2 regions of the Nonomuraea mesophila genome follow, and region 2 is predicted to be linked to the other one. Evidence: riboswitches for the same ligand, from Rfam matches in the RefSeq annotation. Region 2 holds a riboswitch; the other holds the start of a gene.
What was found. Region 2 has a riboswitch for cyclic di-AMP ahead of E1295_RS51965 (C40 family peptidase). Riboswitches for the same ligand answer to the same signal wherever they lie in the genome.
Positions count from the first base shown of each region.

Region 1: linked by a shared signal. The riboswitch ahead of E1295_RS41365 (C40 family peptidase) and the one ahead of E1295_RS51965 (C40 family peptidase) in region 2 are both predicted to bind cyclic di-AMP.

Region 1 is NZ_SMLD01000193.1:394-5,758, forward strand. It holds gene E1295_RS41360 (hypothetical protein) at 1-574, opposite strand, end outside; gene E1295_RS41365 (C40 family peptidase) at 746-1,270, opposite strand; cyclic di-AMP (ydaO/yuaA leader) riboswitch at 1,344-1,507, opposite strand; gene E1295_RS41370 (C40 family peptidase) at 1,929-2,888, opposite strand; gene E1295_RS41375 (NYN domain-containing protein) at 2,989-4,242, opposite strand; gene E1295_RS41380 (response regulator) at 4,658-5,326, opposite strand; gene E1295_RS41385 (sensor histidine kinase) at 5,323-5,365, opposite strand, start outside.
Region 2 is NZ_SMLD01000086.1:8,030-13,394, reverse strand. It holds gene E1295_RS28035 (helix-turn-helix domain-containing protein) at 389-601, shown strand; gene E1295_RS51965 (C40 family peptidase) at 619-1,575, opposite strand; cyclic di-AMP (ydaO/yuaA leader) riboswitch at 1,669-1,812, opposite strand; gene E1295_RS28025 (amino-acid N-acetyltransferase) at 2,081-2,650, shown strand; gene E1295_RS50265 (RDD family protein) at 2,736-4,247, shown strand; gene E1295_RS28015 (RDD family protein) at 4,358-4,846, shown strand; gene E1295_RS28010 (histone-like nucleoid-structuring protein Lsr2) at 5,362-5,365, shown strand, end outside.

The DNA of each region.
Region 1 (5,365 bases), on a different contig from region 2:
CGGCCGGCACGCGCCCGGCCCGCACCTCGGCGGCCAGTTCGGCGGCGGCCGTGCGCACGGGCAGCCCGGCGTCCCGGTAGGCCACGTAGTCGGCGAAGCCCTCGTAGAGCCAGACGGGCAGCCCGCCGGTGCCCGCGGCGACGTGGGTCAGCTCGTGGGTGAGGACGACGTCCTTGCCGAGGGACGTGAGCCTGCCGAACGACTCGGGGACGACGATCACCCTGCCGTCGTCGGCCACCGCCGCCAGCCCGTCGAGAGGCCCGGAGCCGGCCAGCCTGGCGGCGTCCTGCGCGGTGTCGGGGACGATGACCACGGGCCGTACGGGGCGGCCGAGCACGGCCGTGACCCGCAGCGCCGCCGAGTCGGCGCGGCGGGCGAGCTCGTCGAGCGTGCCGGGCGCGGCGTGGTGGCCGGTGACGAGGGAACGTGCTCCGCGGGCGACGGCCTGGCCGTCCGGCCACAGGTCGCGGTCCCGCGCGGGGAGGGCCGGCGGTCCGGGAGCGGGAGCGTCGGCGGCGAGGCCGAGGAGGAGGACCGCGGTCAGCGCGGCTCGTCGGCTCACCTGCGGGGACACGCTGCCGATCGTAGCGGGGGCCGGCGCGTACGCCGGCGCGAAGAACGGTGCCGGGAACGGTGACGCGAGCAGTGCGGGCGGACGATGCCGGGATCAGTGACGGCGAGCGGTGGGGGACGGGAGCCCGCCCAGGGTCCTGAGTGGATCCTCAAGGCCCCGGGCGGGGCTTCGTCACAGGCCGGGACGGACCGCGCCGACGAACGACGACTTGCGCCATCCGCCCAGCTTGTCGATGCGCACCCGTTCGCCTGTCCGCGGCGAATGGATCATTTTGCCCTTGCCGACGTACATGCCCACGTGGCCGAGCCCGTTGAAGAACATGAGGTCGCCTGGCTTGAGGTTCTTCCAGGAGACCTTGTTCCTGATGCGGGCGAACTGGCTGCTCGCCACGCGCGGGAGCTTCACCCCGGCCTTCTTCCAGGCGAACTGGACGAGGCCGGAGCAGTCAAACGAACCAGGTCCTGTGGCGCCGTAACGGTACGGGTCACCGATCTGGTTCTTGGCCACGGCGAGGGCCTTGCCGGCCTTCACCTTCTGCCGAGCGATCTTGGCTGCTCGCTTCCGAGCGGCCTTGGCCGACTTCGCGGTGGTGGCGGCCGTGGCCGCCCTCACCGAGGAGACGCCGGCCGTGTCGCTCGTCGTCGCCGCCAGGGCCGCCGGGGCATGGAGGACCAGACCTCCGGCCGTCACGGTCATCGTGAGCGCTGCGCCACGCAGGGCAAGGCGGGACAGACGGGGGTTATGCAGGGAGGTAGACAGGATTTCTCCTTGGGTCTTCCACGAACGCCTACCGGGTTAGCTGTCGGATTCGGGCCTGGAAGTCGCCCTACGGCGCGATGGGCGCGCCGATTCACCCCTGATCCCTGGGGAACTGGGATCGCTGGGTCCCCGGTTCCGTGCCTCCTGGCTGCACGGATTCGGCAGGCCATCGCCCCGGTCAGACAGGTGTGCCATGGGGATATCGCGGCGATGACCAGCGGATCTTTATCTGTCTTCACATCGGGAGGGACCGATGCGGGGCCGCGGCGCCATGGCTTGTGCACCGCGACGACGCCAGAAGCTACGTCGTACGGTCAAGGATCGGCAAAAGCGCAGTCAGCCGGTAAAGATCCAAAAAGGTGTCAGTAAAATCCGGAACCCCTGCTGAAACAGGGGCGCCGTTACCAAAAAGTGACCCTACTCACACTTCTGGCCACGCCCGTCTGTCAAGGGTCATATGTCGCTTTTGTCACACTCTTCGCGTCCTGCGCGCGAGACCCGCGGTGATCAGCTGATGGCGGAACGTGGCGGAACACGGCCGCGAGCCGCCCGCAGGGCGACTTCACGGTGGCAACGATGCCGCGTCGTAGGAGGGTTACGGGCGGACGGCGCCCACGAGGCTGCGGCCGTAGGCGGAGAGGCTGACCACCTTGACCACGTCGCCCGTCTGCGGCGCATGGACGATCTTGCCGTTGCCCGCATAGATGCTGACGTGCCCCAGGCCCTCGCTGAAGATGAGGTCCCCGGGCTGGAGGGCGTTCAGCGACACCCTGCGGCTGGCGCCCCACGACCACTGCGACCACGTCGTCCTCGGCAGCGACACGCCCGCCGCCCGCCAGGCGGCCTGGGTGAGCCCCGAGCAGTCGTAGCCGCCTGGCCCGGTCCCGCCGAACACGTACGGCTTGCCGACCTGCGCGAACGCGAACCGCAGCACCGCCGCGGCGTTCCCGGAGGCGGATCCGGTGTACTCGATGCCGGTGCTGTTCGGGTCACCGGTCCGGTAGGCGCCCAGCTTCTTCAGCAGCTTCTTCTGCTTGGCGATGAGGCCGAGGATCTCCTTGCGCTCCTTCTCGACCTGGCCGCGCACCTCGTCGGCGGAGCGCAGCGCGTCCTGCGCCTTGTCGCGTTGCTTCTTCAGCCCGCGGTTCTCCCGGTCGAACGCGGCCAGCTTCTCCGAGCGCTCCTTGGCCATCTGCCCGGCCAGCGCCATCCCGGCCAGCCGTCCCTGCGGGTTCTCGGAGCCGACCAGCCCGGGGAGGGAGGTGGCGTACTCGCCGACCCGGTAGACGCTGGCGGCCATGTCGGCGATCTCGACGCGCAGGTCGGCGACCGTCCGGAGCTTGCGCTTGTAGCTCTTATTCAGCTTGGTGTAGGAGCCCTTGGCCTTCTTGTAGCGCTCGGTCGCCGCGTTGTAACGGTCGACGACCTTGTCGGCCTTGTCGTTGAGCTTGTCGAGCTTGGCCTTGGCCTGCCCGATGGTGGGCTTCGGATCAGCGAGCGCGGCGCCCATGGGGGACACCACCAGCCCGAACGCGAGACCCACGGCCACCGGCACCCGGCCAAACCTCACTGCGTCGCCTCCCAGGGATCATTACTGGGGCGAAATAGTACAGAAGTGGCGGGTGGGGTCTCACCCGAACATACCAATTCGTAACTTAAGCCCGGCCCAGGCGGCGCAGCAGCAAGCCAGAAGGAACGGGTCTGGCTCCCATCCGCCTGACGGACTCGGCCACCTCCCGGTCCGACGAGACGACGGCGATGGCACGGCCGGGCGGCTCGGCGCGTACGAGCTGGCGGATCAGGTCGTCGGCGATCTCCCCCGGCGCGCTGAACAGCACCCGCACCCCGCGCGGCGCCACGACCTGCACGGGGGCGTTGAGCTCGGCCCCGTCGAACACCGCGGTCACCTCGACCCTGGTCTGCGCCACCAGCCCGCCCAGCCCGGTCATCAGCCGGTTGCGCTGGTCGGCGAGGGTGAGCGTGCCGTAGCCGGTCTTGGTGACGTTGTAGCCGTCGATGATCAGATGGACCTGCGGCAGCGCGAGCAGCTGGTCGAGGAGCTGCGGATCGTCGTCGGCGAGCGCACGCGCGGGCACGCGCACGCCCGGCCGCTCTCCGGTGACCGCGGCGACCGAGTCGGCCGGCCGGCTGATCGTGGTGGGCAGGGCCAGCTCCCTGCGCAGCCCGGCGGAGGCGTCCTGCAGCGCGTCGAGCAGCACCCTGATGCGAGAGTCCTCGATGCTCCTGCCCTCACGCGCGGCCCGGCGCGAGGCTTCGAGCTGCTTCTCCACGTCGGTCAGCCGCTCGCGCAGCCGCCGCAGCTCGGACTCGCCGGCGCTGCCCGCGGCCGAGGCGGCCGTGCGCGCATCCTCTGCGGCCCGCTCCATCTCCTCGGCCCGCCGCACCGCGGCCTTGGCCCGCTCGCGGGCGTCGTGGAGCCTGCGGCGCAGATCGGAGTTCTCGGCGCGGGCGGCCTTGACCTGCCCGCGCAGGCGGTCGGTCTCTTCCTTGGCCGCGCTCTTCTGCGCGGCGAGCTGCTCGCGCAGCCGGGTGACGACCTCCTCGCGCTCGGAGCCCTCGGCGGCCGCCAGCGACTGCTCCAGGTCGGCGCGGGCGGTCTCGATCATCTCCGCCCAGCCGGGCGGGCGCGTGAGATAGGCGGCCGCGGCCACGAGCACGGGGTCGGCGGCGGGCGGCACGTTGCCCTCGGCGAGCGAGGCGACCAGCTCTGGCCAGCCCGCGGTCACCGACTCGGCGACCAGCTCGCGGAACTTCTTGTCGTTCTCCAGCTGCGCCGCGATGGGCGCGCCGGCCAGCTTGGCCCGCTTGCGGGGGTCGAACTTGGCGATGCCACGAAGCGGCGGCGGAATGCTGGCAGCGGGCAGCGTGCCGAGAACTTGAGACGCCAAGTCGACGACATTCAGCCGCACCTGCTCGGGAAGCGGGCGAGACAGGCCTTCACCCGCTGAACTCATCCCACTTGTCCCTTCGTGACATGCCCTTTCAGACAAGGGTACGGCTGCCGCGTACCTGACCGTAACGGCCACTCCACTGTGGACAAGCGCTTGGTCACGGGCGGCGGGCCGCGCCGGCACGGGTGCTCACCAGGGGGCCGGCCGTGGCGGCCCGGCGTCGTACCGTCCGCTCGTGACCCCGCCGCAACGCGCGGGACCCGCGCCGGCCTGGCACGGAACGGCCGCGCCACAGGCCCGGTGGGGGCGCCGGCCGGCCTGGTCACGGGCACCCGGCGCGAAAAGCTGGAATTCCAGCGGTCCGCCGACCGGAGAACGCCACGATCGGGGCACCGGCCGCGCGGTGCCCCCGCTACGAACCCGCGTCGTAGACCAGGAGCGCGATCTGCACCCGGTTGTTGAGGTCGAGCTTGGTCAGGATGCGCGACACGTGAGCCTTGACCGTGGGCACGCTCATGAACAGCTCGCCCGCGATGTCGGCGTTCGACTTGCCCTGGCCGACGGCCGTCGCCACCTCCCGCTCCCGCTCGCTGAGCCGGTCGAGCAACTTCCTCGCGCGCTCCGTACGCTGGTCCGCGCCGCCGTCGGACACGTGCGTGATGAGCTGCCGCGTGACCGCCGGCGACAGGATCGGCTCGCCCGCGGCCACCTTCCTGATCGCCTGCACCAGGTCACCGGGCGCGATGTCCTTCAGCAGGAACCCGGCCGCCCCCGCCCGCAGCGCGCGCAGCACCTGCGCGTCGGCGTGGAACGTGGTCAGCACCACCACCTCCGGCGGCGAGGAGGTGCGGCGCAGCGCCTCGGTGGCGGTGAGCCCGTCGACGCCCGGCATGCGGATGTCCATCAGCACCACGTCGGGACGGTGCTCGGCCACCATGGCCGGCACCTCGGAGCCGTCGCCCGCCTCGCCGACGATCTCGATGTCGCCCCCGCCGCCGAGGATCATCGACAGCCCGGCCCGCACCATCGCGTCGTCGTCGACGATCAGCAGGCTGATCGGCCCGCCGGCCGGAGTGGTCATGCGTCCTCCCGAGTCGTCTTCTTCGCCGGCCACGGTAGC
Region 2 (5,365 bases):
CATGCGATTTTCCGCCGCTCTGCGTCCACGATGGCGGCGACCCCAGGCGGGTCCTTAAATAACGGGCCGCCGCGTGCTCCAGCCCATGGTGAGGAGCGGCTGTGCGGCGTATGGATCACGCAGAAAACCGCCGGCGGATGGATCAAAAACCGGGCCGGCCGGCGCCGGATCCGGCGTGGCGGAACCGGCGGGCGCCTTGTGCGTGGCGCGGCGGCAAGCGGCGGCCCGCGCGACCCGGCCACCTATGGCGAATCATGTCAACAGCGCTGGTCAAGGGCGGCGATTGTCGTGCTTGACGACCTTTCCATGATGCGTTTACCTTCTGCGAGGAGCGGCTGTGGCCTGGCTAAGAGGGGTCCAGGCCTGCTGTTGGGGGGGAGGGCTCCCGATGGAAGTGCTCACTGAAGACGTTGAGCTGAGCCATGCGGATCTGGCATTACTGGCGGAACTCGCCAGAGGAGTCACGGTCGACCGAGTAGGGAGACGACTGGACATCAGCGGCCGCACCGTACGCCGGAGGCTGCGCGGCATCTGCGACCGCATCGGCGTCGCCACCGCGATCGAGGCCGTGGCGTGGGCGGCACGCCGGCAGCTCATCTAGCGGGTGCCCGTCGCCGCTCAGTCGGCGATGCGCACCGCACCCGCGAACGGCCGCCGTGCGATCGACGCGATCCGCACCACGTCGCCCGTCCGAGGGGCGTGCACCATCATGCCGCCGCCCAGATAGATGCCCACGTGATGCAGGTCGCCGTAGAAGAACACCAGATCACCAGGGCGCATCTCGTCGCGTGAGATGTGCCGGCCCGCCGTCCACTGGTCGCCGGTGTAGTGCGGCAGGGAGATGCCCACCCGCTGGTAGGCCGCCATCACCAGGCCGGAGCAGTCGTAGGAGCCGGGACCCTCGGCGCCCCAGACGTACGGCTTGAGCTGCTGCGTGAGCGCCCACCGTGCCGCCTGCGCGGCCTTGCCGCTGCCCGCGATCGGCAGGTTGACGCGGGTGGCGCGCGTGCCGGGACGGCCGGCCTCGCCCAGCGCCCGCCTGAACAGGTTGCTCTCGACCTTGGCTACCAGCTTGCTGATCTTGTCACGCTTGCCGTCGAGATCCTTGACGATCTTCTCGACCTCGGCGATGCGCGACTTGGCGCCCGCCCTGGCGCGCTCGGCCGCCTTCATGGCCTTGGTGAGCTGGTTGAGCTCCTCGCCCTGCCGCTGCTCGATGGCGAACGTGGTCGCGGCGCCGTCGAGGAAGCTGTCGGGGTTCTCGGAGGAGGTGAACGCCAGCGCCCGGCTCAGCCCGCCCGTCATGTAGGCGTTCTGGGCCAGCAGGGCGGCCTTGGCGCGCTTGGCCGTCAGGTCCGCCTCGCTGGCCGCCAGCGTCTTACGTGCGGCCTCGGCGGCCTTCTTGGCCGTCTTCAGCTTCTCCCGCTGGCCGTTGTACCGCTCGGTCAGCGTCTCGATCTCGGTGTGCATCTTCTCGACCCGTGAGGCGAGGTCCTTGAGCGAGGGCTTGGGGTCGGCGAGGGCGGGGCCGGTGGGAACCGAAAGCAGCAGCGCGGCGATTGTGAGACTTGCCACACCGAGGCGGTGGCGCAACCGGGGGCGTTGCGGAGAACCGGCATGCCTGCCCGGCGACTTCCTCCCACGGTCGAGCGTGCGCTTCACCAACCATGCTCCTCTCGTAGACGCCTACCGGGTTAGCTGACGGGTTCGGGCCGGAGCAGCCCTACCGAAAAACTCGGATTCACCCCGTGATGGCGGTCGCCACCGGCGGTTCCCCGGCTTCCCTGAAGGGGAATTGAGCGTGCCTCCCCGCGCGCGACACGCGGGGATCATCGTCGCTGGACACTAATGCACTCCGGGTTCCTGCTCAACCAGAACTGCCAACTCTGTAGAGGTTTCGCAACCGAAGTGTCACAAGGGGATCTCGGTGGCAGTCGTGCCGGTGGGGCCGTATGTGGTGCTTCCTCCCGAACGAAGGCCGGGAGCGACGTCGTACTCACTCGGCCACGAGTTGTAACAGGATGGGCGGAGACATGCGAGTTAGGTCCGAGCCGTAATGACATCTGTACTCTGGAGAGCCATGGAGCAGGTGGCGGAACTGAGTGTGCCGGAGACCGCGGTGGTGGTCCGGCGTGCTCGCACGCCGGACGTGCGGGGGGTCAGGCGCCTGGTCGACACCTACGCGGGCGCGGGCCCGCGGCTCCTGAAGAAGGCCACGGTGACGCTGTACGAAGACGTACAGGAGTTCTGGGTGGCCGAGCGTGGCGGTCAGGTCGTCGGCTGCGGGGCGCTCCACGTGCTCTGGGAGGACCTCGCGGAGGTCCGTACGGTGGCCGTCGATCCCGAATGCCGAGGCATGGGGGTGGGCGATCGGATCGTCTCGGCGCTAATCCAGCAGGCCAAAGACCTGGGACTGCAGCGTGTATTCTGTCTTACTTTTGAGGTCGACTTCTTCGCGAGGCACGGTTTCCGCCGCATCCAGGGCACACCCGTCTCCCCCGAGGTCTACGCCGAGCTGCTGGCCTCGTATGACGAGGGTGTAGCGGAGTTCCTCGACCTGGAACACGTCAAGCCGAACACCCTGGGCAACACCCGCATGCTGCTCCACCTGACGTCGGGTGACGCGGACCTTGACCACACGGAAAGGTGATTGTTGATACCTATGTCGATACGTTGGGCAGCACAGGCATGTGTCCTGACATGTGCCACGCGCGCACTCGAAGCGAGGTGACACGGTGAGCACCGGACAGCCGCCGTACCCACAGGACGAATCCGGCGAGAACTCTGCGCCTCCCCACTACGGCCAGCAGAACCCGGGCCGCCACCCCAGCGAGCCCGACCCCGACGTCACCGTGGTCGGCTACCGCGCGGACGACGCCTTCGGGCAGCAGCCCCCTTACGGCCAGCAGCAGGGCTACGGCCAGCAACCCCAATATGGTCAGCAGCAGGGCTACGGCCAGCAACCCCAATACGGTCAGCAGCCGCAGTCCCAGCCCGACTACGGCCAGCAGCAGTACGGCCAGCAGGGCTACGGCCAGCAGCCCCAGTACGGTCAGCAGCCACAGTCCCAGCCCGACTACGGCCAGCAGCAGTACGGCCAGCAGGGCTACGGCCAGCAGCAGCCGGGCCAGCAGGGTTACGACCAGCAGGGCTACGGCCAGCAGCCCCAGTACGGCCAGCAGCCCCAGTACGGCCAGCAGCCCCAGTCGGGCCAGCAGGGCTACGACCAGAACCAGTACGGCCAGCAGTACGGCCAGCAGCCGCAGTCGGGCCAGCAGGGTTACGAGCAGCAGGGCTACGGTCAGCAGTCTCATTCGGGCCAGCAGGGCTATGACCAGCAGGGCTACGGTCAGCAGCCGCAGTCCGGCCAGCAGGGCTATGACCAGCAGGGCTACGGTCAGCAGCCGCAGTCCGGCCAGCAGGGTTACGACCAGCAGGGCTACGGCCAGCAGCCCCAGTACGGCCAGCAGCCGCAGTCGCAGCCCGGCTACGGCCAGCAGCAGTACGGCCAGCAGGGTTACGGTCAGCAGCAGCCGGGCCAGCAAGGTTATGACCAGCAGGGCTACGGCCAGCAGCCCCAGCCCGGCTACGGCCAGCAGCAGTACGGCCAGCAGGGTTACGGTCAGCAGGGCTTCGACCAGAACCAGTACGGCCAGGGCTACGGGCAGCCGCAGCAGGCCGGTTACGGCCAGCCCCCCTACGGCCAGCCGGGCTACGGCCCGGTCGGCGTGCAGCCGCCGGGAGCCCCCGCCCCGCTGGCGGAATGGTGGCAGCGGCTGGTGGCGCGGATCATCGACGGTGTCCTGTTCGGCATCGTGATGGTCGTGCTGTCTCTCCTGCTCACGACGCTCTTCCTGGTCAGCTACGACTCGACCAGCGGCTCCACCTCGGGGCTGTTCAGCTCCTTCACGCTCGGCATCGTGCTCGCGATCGTCCTGACCGGCGTCTACGTCGGCTACGACTTCCTCATGCACAAGATGAAGGGCCAGACGATCGGCAAGATGATCATGGGGATCAAGGTCGTCCCGGTGGGGCAGATGATGCCTCCTGGCGGCCTGCCGGGCGACGCCGCCATCAAGCGGGCCGGCGTGACCTGGGGCGCCTACATCCTCTACTTCCTGCCGTTCGGCACCATGCTGGCGGGCATCGTCTGCGGCCTGAACGGCGCCTCGATGCTCTGGGACAAGCCGCTGCAGCAGACGTTCGCGGACAAGCTCGCGAACACCGTGGTGGTCAAGATCAAGTAATCGCGCGAACCGCGAAACAGGGGCCGGCTTCCCGTCGGCCTCTGTTTTGTATGTGAGGGTAGGTGCGGAATGCAGGGCTCCTGAGGCGTCGAAGACGCGAGGTGAGGGTTATGGCCGGAACGTCGCCGTGGGCGGACGCGGTGCCCGCGGAATGGTGGGAACGGCTGGCCGCCCGGCTCATTGAAGCACTCCTCTTCGGCATCGTTTATTACATTCTGTTCATTGCGCTATGGGCGGTCTTCCGGACTGTCGGCATGATGGACGCGTTCGGCGGCCGGCTGCCCGGAGTGTTCGCGTGGGCGGTCGCGGGGCTGGGTTATACGGGTTACGACTGGTGGGCGCATTGGCGGCACGGGCGTACGTTCGGCCAGGCGATCATGCGCATCCGCCTGGCGCCACCGGGTGTGGGGGCCCGTGCTCTGCTGAAACGTTCGCTGGTCTATCCCGGTCCGGTCATGCTCATGGGCATTCCGGTGGTCAATCTGGTGGCGGGAATGCTGCTGTTCGGTGTCGGTATGCTCATCCTGATCGACAAGCCGCTGGAACGCGGCCCGCATGACAGGCTCGCGGGAACGCGCGTGGTTAAGGATCTTCGCTGAGGCATCCGTACCTGCACGGATGTCTTTTCGCAAAATTTTGGCATGATCCGGTAAGGAGCCTGGAGAGACTGGCATTAGGCTATGGGGCGTCCGGGTTGCCGGATGTAGGTCTCCCTGCGACACGCAGGGCATGTGTGTGCCGCTATGGTCGGGTGCGGGCGGTTGTCGCCTTGCGCACCATGAGGGGCCGCAGCGCTCCTCCAAGGGGCGCTCCGCGCGCTTTTTGCGCCCCGAAACCCCGTCAGCCGTGGAGGCGAGGACGAATGGAAGCCCTTACAGACGTATTGTCAGCGCTCATCCCCCCGGTGGTGGTGGGCGGCGCCTTCATCTTTGGCGTCGTGAAGTTGGTCCGGGCGGAGGCCGTCGGCGGCAGGCGAAACCGTGAGGATCAGCCCGAGGGCGAGAACTGATCGGCCAGTCAGCCGAATCCCCGTAGCGCTGAATTGTCTCCACGCCTTTCCGGGTATATGTTTGGGCTGGCGAATGAAACAATGCTCCGCGAAAGGATTGCGTAGATGG